Regions from separate parts of the Bradyrhizobium algeriense genome, predicted to be linked through region 1. Evidence: predicted binding sites of a transcription regulator. Region 1 holds the regulator's gene; the other holds the start of a gene.

Region 1 (7,562 bases):
ACTCGCCGCCGAGCTGGCGCATGCCGACATCGAACGACACCCGCGTGCGCGTCGAGGGACGTTCGAAGATCATCGCCAGCGTTTTGCCTTCGAGCGGCTTCTTGCCCTTGTCATGTGCCTTGAGCTTCGCCTTCATGTCGGCGCTCAGCGCCAGCATGTTGCGCAACTCCTTCGGCGGCAATTCGTTGATGTCGAGGAAGTGACGGACGGATTTGCTCATCATCCCGCCGCCTTCTTCAACTGATTACCCGACAGCGCGACGCAGGCGCGCTCGAGCATCTGAACGGACTCGTCGATCTCGGCCTCGGTCACGATCAGCGGCGCCAGGAACCGCACCACATTGTCGCCGGCGCCGACGGTGAGCAATTTCTCGCCGCGCAACGCATTGACGAGATCGCCTGAGGGCACCACGGCCTTGACGCCGACCAGGAGCCCCTCGCCGCGCACTTCCGAGAGCACGGCGGGATAGCGATCGACCACGGAGGCGAGTTTCTGTTTCAGCAGCAGCGACATCTTCTGCACATGGTCGAAGAAGCCGGGCTTCAGCATCACGTCGAGCACGGCATTGGCGGCAGCGATCGCCAGCGGATTGCCGCCGAAGGTCGAGCCGTGCGAGCCCGGCGTCATGCCGGAGGCGGCCTCGGCGGTGGCCAGCACCGCGCCGATCGGAAAGCCGCCGCCGAGCGCTTTCGCCAGCGACATCACGTCCGGCGTCACGCCGACGCGCTTGTAGGCAAAGAGATCGCCGGTGCGGCCCATGCCGGTCTGCACCTCGTCGAACGCCAGCAGCAGGCCGTACTCGTCACAGAGCTGGCGCAGCGCCTTGAAGAAAGCCTGCGGCGCGGAGCGCACACCGCCCTCGCCCTGCACCGGCTCGATCAGGATACCCGCGGTGTGCGGCCCGATCGCCTTCTTCACCGCTTCGAGATCGCCATGCGGCACCTGGTCGAAGCCGTCCATTGGCGGGCCAAAGCCTTCGAGATATTTGGCGGAGCCGGTGGCGGCGAGCGTGCCGAGCGTGCGGCCGTGGAACGCGCCCTCGAACGTGACGAGCCGATAGCGCTCGGGATGCCCCTTGGAGAATTGATAGCGGCGCACGACCTTGATCACGCCTTCCATCGCCTCGGCGCCGGAATTGCAGAAGAACACCAGGTCGGCAAAGCTCTGCTCGCAGAGCCGCGCGGCAAGTTTATCGCCATCCGGGCTCTTGAACAGGTTCGACATGTGCCAGAGTTTTGTCGACTGTTCCTGCAGCGCCTTGATCAGGTGCGGATGGCAATGACCCAGCGCGTTCACCGCAACGCCCGAGGTGAAGTCGAGATAGCGCTCGCCATTGGTTGCGGTCAGCCAGCAGCCCTCGCCGCGTTCGAAGCCGAGATCGACCCTGGCGAAGACGGGGAGCAGATGCGACGTGGCGCTATTGGTCATGGCGATCACAAATGGTTTGCACTGAAGGTTTGAGACCCGCTTTCAAGACCTGCCGCGGAGCACACGCGTGCAGTGGCGCGAAGGCGGCAACGGCCGGTCTTGCGAAAACGAAACGTGCCGCCTCTTAAGGGCGGCACGTAGGAGGCATTCTATGTGGGCGGGGGGCGCTGTCAACACGCCACGAAGCCGCCTCTCCTGCACTGCAAGATGGGAGAATCCGTAGGATTGCGGTGTGGTGGAAAACACGCAGTGCAATGCCTAGATGTCGGAACATGTGGACGCGCGGGCCCGGACTCTTGCGCCGGAGTCACGCCATATTGTAGCTTTTGGGCTGTCGGGTACGACATCTCGTGCGGCAGTTCTGATCCCAAGAGTCCATTTTGTACAGCGTAGACGTTCGGGCCGGTTTCCGCGCCCGGCGAGGGCTAAGGGATTCTGACCGCAGGGATTTTAGAGACGAATGACGTCGCCAGCGCTGCCCCTGATTGGCCGGCGCGATGCGAAGGGAAGAATACGATGACGGTATTGACCTGGTCCGACGATCGCGTCGAGCAGCTGAAAAAGCTCTGGGAAGCCGGATTATCGGCCAGCCAGATCGCCGCGGAACTCGGAAATGTGACGCGAAACGCAGTGATCGGCAAAGTGCACCGGCTGGGCTTGTCCGGCCGCGCCAAGAGCCCCTCCTCGGCCGCCCCGCGGCAGCGCAAGGCGCGTCCGGCCCAGCAGATGATGCGGGTGTCGCGCCCGGTCTCGCGCGGCAACACCGCGCTGGCGCATGCCTTCGAGGTCGAGATGGAGCCCGATCCGATCGCCGTCGACAATGTGGTGCCTATGAGCCAGCGGCTGTCGCTGCTCGAACTGAACGAAGCCACCTGCCACTGGCCGGTCGGCGATCCCTCAAGCCCGGAATTTTTCTTCTGCGGCGGCAAGGCACTCGCGGGCCTGCCCTATTGCGCGCATCACTCGCGCGTTGCGTATCAGCCGGCTGCCGACCGGCGCAGGCAGCAGCCGAAGCCGACGAGGTAGTTGCTATCGTCCCGGCCTTGAGCCGGGACCCATAACCACAGACGTTCGTGGTCAGGTTTGGCTGGTGCGCCAGCCCGTTTCAACAATCAACGCCGCACGCGGACAAGCGATTTCGTGACTTCCCGCGTGCAATCGATAAACGACGCGACCGCAGGGCCAAGCGTTCGATTCTTCAAAAATACGATTTCGGCCGAAATCCGTGGGCCCGCCGATTTTAACGGCAAAACCCTCAAAGCGGCTTGATGCGCGCTTAATGCCGCGACGGACATGGGAAGAATTCCTACAAATTCTCCGCTCGCAATAAGCGACACGGTGAGCTGAATAGCTATCGTTTTGACCAACGGCTTCGGTGGCGAAAAGCCATTCGCTCGAAATACCTCGCCAACGAGCGCGCCTGGCGCGCTGTCATAGGGTGGCAGGACCCAATTGCCCTTAATGATGTCCGTGAGGTCAATTCGGCGCTTTCGCGCCAATTCACTTTGCGCCCCCACAACGAAGACAAAGGGTTCATCGAACAGGACTTCGGAATGGAAGTCCTCGTGCTGTCCCGTGGCTCTCGTAATCAGCAGATCAATTTTGCGCTCGCGCAGTTCCTGAATTTGATGTCCACCCGGATTGGTCAGCTTCACGTCAAGCTGAACGCCGGGATGTGCCTTGGAAAATTCCCGCACGATAGCCGGCACCAGGCTGTGCAGAATGATGTCGGTGCATCCCACCCTCACCTCGCCCGAGTTTGGATCGGACAAATGTTGGAGCGAGCGAAGGCCTTGTTGCATCTCGTCGAAGACATTGATGCCGCATCGAAGCAACACCTCGCCATAGGCCGTGAGTTCGGCGCCCTGCGAGCCTCGATCGAACAATCGCACGCCGAGCGTGCCTTCAATTTCGGATATCGCCTTGGAGACGGCAGGATGTGAAATTCTGAGCCTGGCAGCCGCCTTCGCCATGCTGCCGGTGTCGGCAACCGCCATCACAATATGAAGGTCCCGCAACTTGATGCGGCGGCCAATTCGATCCGACCAGTCCATTCGGGCTTAACCCAGCGGTTACAGGGATGCCGCAATTTTCGGTCTACCAGATAATGCCCCGGTCGACCAGAGTTGGCGGCGGTTCGATGATGACCGACCGGACAAATTCGCTGGAGAAGGACGATCACATGATCACGAAGCGAAGATTCGTATCGATGGCGTGCGCGGGCGGCCTCGCCGCCATTGTCCCCGACGCGATCCGCATGGCGAGCGCCCAGACAGCTTCGCGGATGCTGGTGGGGTTCGGTGCGGGGGGCGCGATCGACGTGATTGCGAGGAGGCTCGTTGAGGGAATGAAGGATCAATCACTTTCATTCATCGTCGACAATCGTCCCGGCGCCGGCGGGCGTCTGGCGCTCGGCGCGCTGAAAAGCGGCCCGGCCGATGGCACGGCGATGATCCTGACGCCCGCCTCCAGCTTCGCCGTATTTCCCCACGTCTACAAGTCGCTGGGCTATGATGCGTTCAAGGATTTCGCTCCCGTCACCACAGTCTGCTCCTTTCCATTTCTGATCACCATCGGTCCGATGGTGCCTGCCGACGTCAGGACGCTGGCCGATTTCGTGAAATGGTGCGCGGCTAATCCCAAGCAAGCCACCTACGGTACGGCGGCGGCCGGGTCGATGCTGCACTTCACCGGCGTGAGCCTGGCCAAAGCGGGCAGGTTCGAATTCGTGCATCTGCCCTATGGCGGCCCCGGCGGCATTCAGGATCTGATCGGCGGTCAAATCGCCGCTACGATCTATCCAATCGGCACTGCACTGCCGCATGTGCAATCCGGCGCCATAAGGGCACTGGCGACAACTGGATCGCAACGATCCCCGCTGCTTCTCGATGTGCCGACGGTTCGGGAGGCCGGATATTCCGCGCTCGAAGCCAACGAGTGGTTTGGCGTCTTCGTTCCGGCAAATACGCCTGCCGGAACGGTGAACCGCCTCAATGAGGCGATCCGCGCGGTGGTGAACACCGACGCCTTCAAAACGGCCTTGGCCAAGCTTTCCGTAGATCCCGCCGGCCAAACGCCGAAGGAATTTGCGCAACTGATCAAATCCGATTTCGACCGTTGGGCCCCAATTGTCCAGGCCTCCGGCTTTACGCCAGAAGATTGAGGGGGTCATGGACAACTCAACGGGCACGCGGCTGCACCGGACACCGGACCAGATTCTCGGTCCCTACTTCCCGACCGGGCAGACGCCGGCCTCACAGGCCGACCTGACCTCGGTCAAGGGTTTCGAGGGGTGTGCGCAGGGAGAAATCATCGAGGTCACAGGGAGGGTGCTCAATCTCGACGGCGAACCCGTTCGCGGGGTACCCGTCACGATCTGGCAGGCCAACAGCTTTGGCCGCTACGTGCATGCCAACGACCTAAATCCTGCGCCGCTCGATCCCCACTTTGTCGGTTGCGTCGGCATTCTATCTGATAGCGACGGCGTCTATCGGATCAAAACCGTCAAGCCTGGAGCTTATCCCGCAGGTCCAGATTGGATGCGCCCGCCTCATATCCACTTCGAAGTTCACGGCCGATTCGAGCGGCTGATCACCCAGATGTATTTTCCCGGCGAGCCGCTCAATGCCTGCGACAGGCTGCTCAACGCTGCGCTGCGTCCCGATCTGCTGATTGCAGAGCCACTTCCATCGGAAGATGGAGCAGACCATCGCGTTCTGAATTTCGATATCGTTCTTGCGCGGGGCTGACTTCGGTCGCGCCCTACTCCACCTTCGCAAACCTGTCATCCAGCGCATAACCCGCGCCGCGCACGGTGCGGATCGGGTCCTGTTCGCGGCCCGGGTTGAGCAGTTTGCGCAGGCGGCCGATATGGACGTCAACGGTGCGCTCGTCGATATAGATGTCGCGGCCCCAGACGCTGTCGAGCAACTGCTCGCGGCTGAAGACGCGGCCGGGATGCTCGAGAAAAAATTCCAGCAGGCGATACTCGGTCGGGCCGAGATCGATGGAGCGGCCCGAACGCGCGACGCGGCGTTTTTCGCGGTCGAGTTCGATGTCGCCATAGGTGAGCACGGTGGCGAGCCGCTCGGGACTTGCCCGCCGCAGCAGGCCCTTCACCCGCGCCAGCAGCTCCGGCACCGAGAACGGCTTGACGATGTAATCGTCGGCGCCGGTCGCCAGGCCCCGCACCCGCTCGCTCTCCTCGCCGCGTGCCGTGAGCATGATGATCGGCAATTGCTTGGTCTCCGGCCGGGCGCGCAGGCGGCGGCAGAGTTCGATGCCTGACAGCCCCGGCAGCATCCAGTCGAGCACGACGAGATCCGGCACGCGCTCCTTCAGCCGCGTATCGGCGTCGTCGCCGCGGGCGACGGTTTCGACGTCATAGCCTTCAGCATCGAGGTTGTAGCGCAACAGCGTGGTCAGCGCTTCCTCGTCCTCGACCACCATTATGCGCGCGCTCATTCTTGTATCCCTCAGCTATTCGGTATCGTGGTCGCAAACGTCGTCATGTCGCCCTTGGGGCGCTGGTCGAGCATCTGCTGTCCCTCGATCATGTAGAATACGGTTTCGGCGATGTTGGTGGCGTGGTCGCCGATCCGTTCGATGTTCTTGGCGCAGAACATCAAATGAATGCAGAACGAGATGTTGCGCGGATCCTCCATCATGTAGGTGAGGAGTTCGCGGAACAGCGAGGTGCAGATGGCGTCGACTTCCTCGTCGCCCTTCCAGACCGCCATAGCCGCCGGCAGGTCGTGCGCCGCATAGGCATCCAGCACCGACTTGACCTGCGACTGCACCAGATCGGTCATGTGCTCGAGGCCGCGGATCAGCTTCAGCGGCTGGAAATCGTTCTCCAGCGCGGCGACCCGCTTGCCCATGTTCTTGGCGAGGTCGCCGATCCGCTCCAGATCGGTAGCAACCCGCATGGCGCCGACGATTTCGCGCAGGTCGATCGCCATCGGCTGGCGCCGCGCGATGGTCAGCACCGCGCGTTCCTCGATTGCATGCTGCAGGCGGTCGATTTCAACGTCGGCAGCGACAACGCGCTTGCCGAGCGCGACGTCGCGGCGGATCAGCGCATCGACGGATTCGGTGATCATGCGCTCGACCAGGCCGCCCATCTCGGCGACCAGGCGGGTCAATTCCTGAAGATCGCTGTCAAATGCCTTGGCGGTGTGTTCAGAAGCCATGTGTTATCTCCTCAACCGAACCGGCCGGTGATGTAGTCCTGGGTGCGTCGATCGCTCGGCGAGGTAAAAATCCTGTTGGTGTCGTCGAACTCGATCAGCTCGCCGAGATACATGAAGGCGGTTTTGTCCGAGACGCGGGCCGCCTGCTGCATGTTATGGGTGACGATGGCGATGGTGTAATCCTCCGCCAGTTCCTGGATCAGTTCCTCGATCTTGGCGGTCGAGATCGGGTCTAGCGCCGAGCACGGCTCGTCGAACAAAATCACCTCGGGCCGCACCGCGACCGTGCGCGCGATGCAGAGCCGCTGCTGCTGGCCGCCGGACAGCGAGAGGCCCGAGGCGTTCAGCTTGTCCTTGACCTCGTTCCACAGCGCGCCGCCGCGCAGCGCCTTCTCGACCCGGCCATCCATCTCGGACTTGGAGATCTTCTCATAGAGGCGGATGCCGAAGGCGATGTTTTCGTAGATCGTCATCGGGAACGGCGTCGGCTTCTGGAACACCATGCCGACGCGGGCCCGCAGCAGATTGAGGTCGAGCTTGGGGTCGAGGATGTTGGTCTGGTCGAGCATCAATTGCCCGGTCGCCTTCTGGCCGGGATAGAGATCGTACATCCGGTTGAAGATCCGCAGCAGCGTGGACTTGCCGCAGCCGGACGGGCCGATGAAGGCGGTGACGCGGTGGGTGCCGAGCGTCAGGTTGATGTTCTTCAGCGCGTGATGGTCGCCATAGTAAAAGTTCAGGCCGCGGGCGGTCACCTTGGGCGCGGCCTCGGGCAGCGCCACCTGCGGAACGGGCCCGCTCGCGGAACTCACGGATACGGAGAGATCGGTCATTTGGATGTCCTCTCGGCGCCGAGAATGCGCGCGCCAATATTCAGGGCAAGTACGGTGAGCGTGATCAAGAGCGCCCCGCTCCAGGCGAGCTGTTTCCAGTAGACATAGG
Region 2 (7,562 bases), 5.0 Mb from region 1:
CAGGTCTTTCTGGTGTCGCCGACGAAATCGCCGATCGCGCCGTTCTTCGTGTAGTTCCCGTAGCCTTCGAACCAGGTCCGGTAGCGCGGCGCTTCCGCGCTCTCGGAGGCACCGCCGCCGCCGGGATTGGTCCGCTGCAGGCGGTTGAAGCCGTTGCTCGACTGATTGGCCAGCCGTTCCAGAAAATTGCTGCCGAGATTGGTCACCGCCGCACCCGACGACACCGTCGAATTGATCACCGTCGGCGTCGGACTGGGTGTCGGTGAGGGCGTAGGGGTTGGGGTTGGAGTCGGCGTCGGTGTTGGCGATTGCGCATAGGCGAACGACAGCGTGCCGGTCGCGAGGATGAACACAATCGCCAGTCGCATGAGCGCGCGACCGGTCCCGATTTTTCGTGCCCGCGAAAGCCGCGATGAGCAGCGCATGCAATCCATTCCCAAAGGCAAAAGCGCCGGCACGAAAAATGCGCAAAACCCAATCAACCGGAGCGATTTGCCCCCAATTCGCCGGAAGGGTCAATCGGTTAGCCCCCAGGCCGGCCGCCGAATACGCATCATTGTTGTTCGGCTGCCACAGCTCGCGCGGCACGGCGACGACGTCTCCGGCAGTCGCCAAACCTTGCGAACGCCCTGCCCCAGCATTCAGGCTGCGGCCTGGCAGCCCGCGATCTCCTGGAGTTCTGGATAGAATCGCGCGGTCATCCGGCCGACATACCGCCGCAAATTGGCATGGCTTGCGGCCGCCCGCTGCAAATCCGATTCGAACAGCGGACAAATCGCGCTGACCGCGAAGGCAAACATCGTCGCGTCGATGCCGGCAGGCTCACTGCCCATGAAGAACGGCTTGTCGCCGAGATAGGCCGCCATCGCATCGATCGAGCGGATTCCGATCGCGGTAATCTCGTCGGCGGAGTGACGGCCGATTCCCTGGCCGTGCAACGTCTTGCGCAGGCGGCGGCGGATCATCGAGGCGACAACGGGCCGGACCGGCGCAGGCACGCCCTTGAAGAAATTGACCGGCCCCTTGCGGAAATTGTCATCGATCATCCAGCGGAAATAGACGCTGGCCCAATATAGATTGTCCTCCGCCATTTTCTCGAACGCCCAGGCGATGGCAAGCTGCTCGGCGCTGAGGCCCTGGTCGAAATCGATCCCGTATTTCTTTTCGAGGTGCCAGCGGATCAGCGTGGAGTCGCCGAGCAACTGGCCGTCGTCCTCGATGTAGGGGATCTTGCCCTTGGGCGCCTTCGTAAAGCTCATCAGCGCCTTTTCGAACGGGAGTTTCGACATCCGTAACAAGGTCTCGGCCTTGGTCACGAACGGGCTTGCGTCGGGAAGGCCGAAATTGGGCCCGGAGCCATAGAGCGTGATCATGGAACCTCGATGATTTGCAGAGCGCGGTTTTACGGCGCGCACCGGCAGATAATATCAGATCGTCCGCGGCGAAATCAGGGTGCCGTCGCGGTCGGCGCTGTCGGCGAACCTGCAAATATCGCCTTCGAGGCGAAGCTTGCCGCTCGCGAGCAAGCGCAGCGCCTCCGGATAGATCCGATGCTCGATGCCGAGAATGCGCTGCGACAAAGTCTCCGCCGTGTCGTCATCGGCCACCGTCACCGCACCCTGCATCACGATCGGGCCGGCGTCGGTTTCGGGGATCACGAAGTGCACGGTCGCGCCCGAGATCTTGACCCCGGCCCGTAACGCTTGGCCGTGCGGATCGAGACCGGGGAACGACGGCAGCAACGCGGGATGGATGTTGAGCATCCTGCCGTACCAGCGCTGCACGAATTCGGCGGTGAACAGCCGCATGAACCCGCCGAGGCAGATCAGCTCGACCTTCTTTTCTTCCAACGCCGGCTGCAGGACGGCTTCGAAGCCCGCGCGATCCTTGCCGAACGGCTTGCTCTCAATGACGATCGTCGGGATGCCACTTGCGGCTGCCCGCTCGAGCCCCAAGGCGTCGCTCCGGTTGGAAATGACGGCAACGATCTCGGCCGGAAAATCCGCAGCCTTGGCCGCATCGATCAGCGCGGCCATGTTCGAGCCGCGCCCGGAAATCAGGATGGCGACACGGCGCTTCATTGCGAAAGATCGAGGTGACCGTTGTAGACCACGCGATGTTCGCCCGTAGCCGGGATCACTTCGCCGAGCAAGGCGACGGTCTCGCCGCTTGCGGTCAAAATTTCCGTCACCTTCTCGATCGCATCCGGCCTGACGATGGCGATCATGCCGATGCCGCAGTTGAAGGTGCGCAGCAATTCGAGTTCGGCGATGCCGCCCTGCTCCGCCAGCCATTTGAACACCGGCAGCACCGGCAGCCGCGCCAGATCGATGCCGACGCCGAGATGCTTCGGCAGCACGCGCGGAATGTTGTCAGTGAAGCCGCCGCCGGTGATGTGGGCGAGCCCCTTGATCGCGCCGGTCTCGCGAATCGCACGCAGGCAGGATTTCACATAGAGCCGCGTCGGCGCCAGTAGCGCGCCGCCGAGCGTCATGACCGGCGAGAACGGCGCCGGCGCGTCGAAAGCCACGCGGGATTGCTCGACGATCTTGCGGACCAGCGAAAAGCCGTTGGAGTGCACCCCCGACGAGGCCAATCCGATCACCGCGTCGCCCACGGCGATATCCCCGCTGGGCAGCAGCGTGCCGCGCTCGGCGGCTCCCACCGCAAAGCCCGCGAGATCGTAATCGCCGTCCTTGTAGAGCCCAGGCATCTCAGCGGTCTCGCCGCCGATCAGGGCGCAGCCGGATTCCCGACACCCCTCGGCGACGCCGGCCACGATGGCTGCGGCCGCCTCGGGGTCGAGCTTGCCGCAGGCAAAATAGTCGAGGAAGAACAGCGGTTCCGCGCCCTGCACCACGAGGTCGTTGACCGACATCGCCACCAGGTCGATGCCGATGCCGCCATGCAGGCCGGTCTCGATCGCGATCTTGACCTTGGTGCCCACGCCGTCGGTCGCCGCCACCAGGACGGGATCCTTGAAACCCGCCGCCTTGAGGTCGAACAGGCCGCCGAATCCGCCGATTTCGGCGTCCGCGCCCGCCCGCGCGGTGGCGCGGACCATCGGCTTGATGAGATCGACCAGGCGGTTCCCCGCATCGATATCAACGCCCGAATCGGCGTAAGTGAGCCCGTTTTTGCGGTCGATCATGCCCAAATTCCAGTATGATGACGGCTGGTTACGAGGAATTCCGCGATCCTGCAATGGCTCGCAAGCGCTTGACGCATATACTATGTAGATAAGAACCGGCAGAACCCGCCAGGGGCCGGATTTAGGCCGGGAGCCGGGAAGCGACCGAGTTGAGTATTCCGAATATCATTACGCTGGGCCGCATCATTCTGGTGCCGGTCATCGTCTGGGCGATCGTTTCCAGCCAGATGGAGATTGCGTTCGCAATCTTCGTCATTGCCGGCGTCAGCGACGCCGTCGACGGCTTTCTCGCCAAGCGGTTCAACATGCAGAGCGAACTGGGCGCCCTGCTCGATCCGCTCGCCGACAAGGCGCTGCTGGTGTCGATCTATGTCGCGCTCGGCATCTGGGGCGCGGTTCCGCGCTGGATCGTCATCCTCGTGGTGTCACGGGACATCATGATCGTCACGGCCGTGATCGTGTCGTGGCTGTTCGACAAGCCGATCCCGATGAAACCGCTGATGGTGTCGAAGCTCAACACGGTGGCGCAGGTGGCGTTCGCGGCACTGGTGCTGGCGTCGCTCGGTTTCAATTTCAAACCGGCGCCTTATGACGTGATCCTGATGGGTTTTGTTACGGTCTTTACTTTGGTTTCGGTCTCGCTCTATCTCGTCGAGTGGGTGCGGCACATGAGCACGATCGAAGCGCGGTAACCGTCCTTTTTGTTTTGACGCGCTTTCTTCACGCGAACCGGTGCCCACTTCGCTAGAAAACGCTATGAAGGCCGTAAGATCCCGGCCTGGAGACTTGCGTGGCAGTCCGCGTTCAACCTCGTCAGCTAGCCCTTGCGCTGCCGCATGCGGAGAGCCTGACCCGCGACAATTTCCTCGAAGGGCCGGCCAACGAAGCCGCTCTCGCGCTGATCGAAAGCTGGCCGGACTGGCCGAACCGCATCATGCTGCTGGTGGGACCGGAGGGCTCCGGCAAAAGCCATCTCGCCGCGATCTGGGCCGAACAGGCCGGCGCGCGCGCGATATCGGCGCACGCGCTTAACCCCGCCGCCGTCCCCGGCGCACTCGCCACAGGCGCCCTGGTGGTCGACGACCTCAAGCCCGGCGATTTCGACGAACGCGCGATGTTTCACCTTCTGAACCTCGCGCGCGAGGACGAGGCCTTTGTCCTGATCACGGGGCGCGTCCCGCCTGTCGCATTCGAGGTCGAACTGCGCGATCTCAGGTCGCGGCTGCGCGCCGCGCCCGTCGTGTCGCTTTTGCCGCCCGACGACCTGCTGTTTCGCGGCCTGATCGTCAAATTCTGCGCGGACCGCCAATTGAGCATCGACGAGACGGTCGTGAGCTACCTCGTCACCCGGATCGAGCGCTCCTATGCCGCCGCCCGCCAGGCGGTCGACCTGCTGGATACCGAGGCGCTGCGGCTCGGCCGGCCGGTGACCCGGGCACTGGCTGTGGAACTGCTGCGCAACGCCTGATTGGCAAGGCGCATGCTGCGTCCTGCCGCCTTGACGGCGGCTGTCGGCGGAACATCAATGTCATTGAAACGTCATCGGCGTATCACATGCTGTGAGCTGCATTCCCCTTAAACTAGCCCTACGCCTCTCCCGAGATGGATCAAAGCCTTATGGAATCGGCGCAAGTTATTGAAATAAAAGAAAAAGAACCAGTTGTCGAGGCTCCACCCTCTATTGCCACGAGCCCGGAACGATTCATCAATCGGGAACTATCCTGGCTGCATTTCAACCGCCGGGTGCTCGAGGAATCGGTCAATCCCGGCCATCCCGTGCTGGAACGGGTCCGGTTCCTGTCGATTTCCGCCAATAACCTTGATGAGTTCTTCATGGTCCGCGTCGCCGGCATCAAGGCGCAGGTCCGTGAAGGCATTGCCGAGCGCAGCCCCGACGGCCTGACGCCGTTGGAGCAGCTCGTACTCATCAACAAGAACGTTTCGGAACTCGCCTCCGACCAGCAGGCCATCTGGCGCGATCTGCGCACCACCCTGTCGGAGGCCAGCATCGTGCTCGTCGACGGCCACGACTTCACCAAGGCGGAGCGAAGCTGGCTCGAGGATCACTTCCTCCGCAACATCTTCCCGCTGCTGACGCCGCTTGCCATCGATCCGGCGCACCCGTTCCCGTTCATCCCGAGCCTCGGCTTCACCATCGCGCTGCAGTTGTCGCGGGTATCCGACGGCAAGGCGATGAATGCGCTGATCCGCATGCCCGGCAAGATCGACCGGTTCATCCGCATGCCCGCCGGCAAGGATGGCGCGGTGCACCTGATCCCGCTGGAGCAGGCCACGGGCCTGTTCATCGGCCGTCTGTTCCCCGGCTACACCGTCAAGGGCCAGGGCGCCTTCCGCATCATCCGGGACTCCGAACTCGAAATCGAGGAAGAGGCCGAAGATCTGGTCCGCCTGTTTGAGAGTGCGCTGAAGCGACGGCGCCGGGGATCGGTGATCCGCCTCGAGATGGAAGCCAAGATGCCGGAAGCGCTGCGGGGCTTCGTGCAGCAGGCGCTTGCCGCCGACGACGATGAGGTATTTCTGGTCGACGGCGTGCTGGCGATGAACGAACTCTCGCAGCTCACGCGGCTCGACCGGCCCGACCTCGAATTCATGCCCTACGTGCCGCGCCATCCCGAGCGGGTGCGCGACCATGGTGGCGACATCTTCGCCGCGATCCGGCAGAAGGACCTGATCGTCCATCACCCTTACGAATCCTTCGACGTCGTCGTGCAGTTCCTGCAACAGGCGGCACGCGACCCCGACGTGGTCGCCATCAAGCAGACGCTCTACCGCACTTCGAACAATTCGCCGATCGTGCGCGCGCTCGCCGAGGCTGCGGAAGCCGGCAAATCGGTAACCGCCCTGATCGAGTTGAAGGCGCGGTTCGACGAGGAAGCCAATATCCGCTGGGCGCGCGACCTCGAACGCGCCGGCGTGCAAGTGGTGTACGGCTTTCTCGAACTGAAGACCCACGCCAAGCTGTCGATGGTGGTGCGGCGCGAGGGCGGCAACCTGACGACCTACGTCCATACCGGCACCGGCAACTACCATCCGGTGACGGCGCGCATCTATACCGATCTTTCCTACTTCACTTCGGACCCGATCATCGGCCGCGATGCGGCACGCGTGTTCAACTACATCACCGGCTATGCCGAGCCGAGCGACATCGAGCGGATGGCGGTGTCGCCGCTGACGCTACGCAAGCGCATCATCGAACATATCAAGGGCGAGGCCAATCACGCCAGGCACGGCAAGCCGGGCGTGATCTGGATGAAGATGAACTCGCTGGTCGACCCTGATGTCATCGACGCGCTGTACGAGGCCTCGCAAGCGGGCGTGTCGATCGAACTGGTGGTGCGCGGCATCTGCTGTCTGCGGCCGGGCATTCCAGGACTTTCCGAGAACATCCGGGTCAAATCCATCATCGGCCGATTCCTGGAGCATGGCCGAATCTACTGCTTTGGTATGGGGCAAGGCCTGCCCGGCCCGAAGGCGGCTGTGTATATCTCGTCCGCCGACATGATGCCGCGGAACCTCGACCGCCGCGTTGAAATCCTCTGTCCATTGCAAAATCCCACGGTGCATCAGCAGGTTCTCGAACAGATCATGGTCGCGAACCTGAAGGATACCGAGCAGAGCTGGCAGTTGTTGCCGGACGGGTCGTCAACGCGTATGAAGGCCGCGAAAGGCGAAGAGCCGTTCAATCTACACAACTATTTCATGACGAATCCGAGTCTGTCAGGCCGTGGAAAGTCTCTCAAGGAATCTTCGCCGCGCCGCCTTACGCGCCGTAACGAACGCCAGCAATCCCCATAAGGAGTTCCGGCTGTGAAGCGACCGCGCAAGCGCGCTTCCAGCGTCGCCGTCATCGACATCGGTTCGAACTCGGTTCGTCTCGTCGTCTATGAGACGATGGCGCGCAGCCTCGTCACCATCTTCAACGAAAAGGCGCTGTGCGGGCTCGGCCGCGAGGTGCAGAGCACCGGCCTTTTGGCCGAGGACGCGGTTGCCAAGGCGCTGACGGCGCTGCGGCGATTCCGGGCGCTGTGCCGCATCCAGCAGGTGGGACGCGTCTTCGCCATCGCCACTGCGGCCTGCCGCGACGCCAAGAACGGTCCCGACTTCATCGCCAAGGCCGAGCGCATCTGCGGCGCCAGCATTGAAATCCTGTCGGGGCCGCGCGAGGCAAAACTTTCCGCACTCGGCGTCGTCTCCGGCATCCACAATCCCGACGGCATCGTCGGCGATCTCGGCGGCGGCTCGCTCGAACTGATCGACGTGCAGAAAAACCGCGTCCACAGCGGCGTCACGCTGCCGCTGGGAAGCCTGGCGCTGCAGGACCTGTCGGACAAATCGCTGAAGCGCGCCGAACGCATTGTCAGCAGCAATCTGTCCGACGTGGCCCAGCTCA

The links. Region 1 encodes PhoB, which activates phosphate uptake and scavenging genes when phosphate is short. Its sites were predicted from a motif close to TGTCATNNANCTGTCAT; they were not measured.
Region 2: the regulator PhoB is predicted to act here: its motif matches at 4,678-4,694, upstream of V1286_RS13370 (RNA degradosome polyphosphate kinase).

What each region holds. Positions count from the first base shown of each region.
Region 1 covers NZ_JAZHRV010000001.1:7,758,853-7,766,414, reverse strand. The annotation lists gene argF (ornithine carbamoyltransferase) at 1-220, opposite strand, end outside; gene V1286_RS37210 (aspartate aminotransferase family protein) at 220-1,428, opposite strand; gene V1286_RS37205 (GcrA family cell cycle regulator) at 1,945-2,454, shown strand; gene V1286_RS37200 (LysR family transcriptional regulator) at 2,541-3,482, opposite strand; gene V1286_RS37195 (tripartite tricarboxylate transporter substrate-binding protein) at 3,572-4,591, shown strand; gene V1286_RS37190 (protocatechuate 3,4-dioxygenase) at 4,599-5,177, shown strand; gene phoB (phosphate regulon transcriptional regulator PhoB) at 5,191-5,892, opposite strand; gene phoU (phosphate signaling complex protein PhoU) at 5,904-6,620, opposite strand; gene pstB (phosphate ABC transporter ATP-binding protein PstB) at 6,632-7,453, opposite strand; gene pstA (phosphate ABC transporter permease PstA) at 7,450-7,562, opposite strand, start outside.
Region 2 covers NZ_JAZHRV010000001.1:2,718,498-2,726,059, reverse strand. The annotation lists gene V1286_RS13400 (autotransporter outer membrane beta-barrel domain-containing protein) at 1-425, opposite strand, end outside; gene V1286_RS13395 (glutathione S-transferase family protein) at 642-1,373, opposite strand; gene purN (phosphoribosylglycinamide formyltransferase) at 1,428-2,081, opposite strand; gene purM (phosphoribosylformylglycinamidine cyclo-ligase) at 2,078-3,151, opposite strand; gene V1286_RS13380 (CDP-alcohol phosphatidyltransferase family protein) at 3,301-3,843, shown strand; gene V1286_RS13375 (P-loop NTPase family protein) at 3,942-4,619, shown strand; gene V1286_RS13370 (RNA degradosome polyphosphate kinase) at 4,769-6,967, shown strand; gene ppx (exopolyphosphatase) at 6,980-7,562, shown strand, end outside.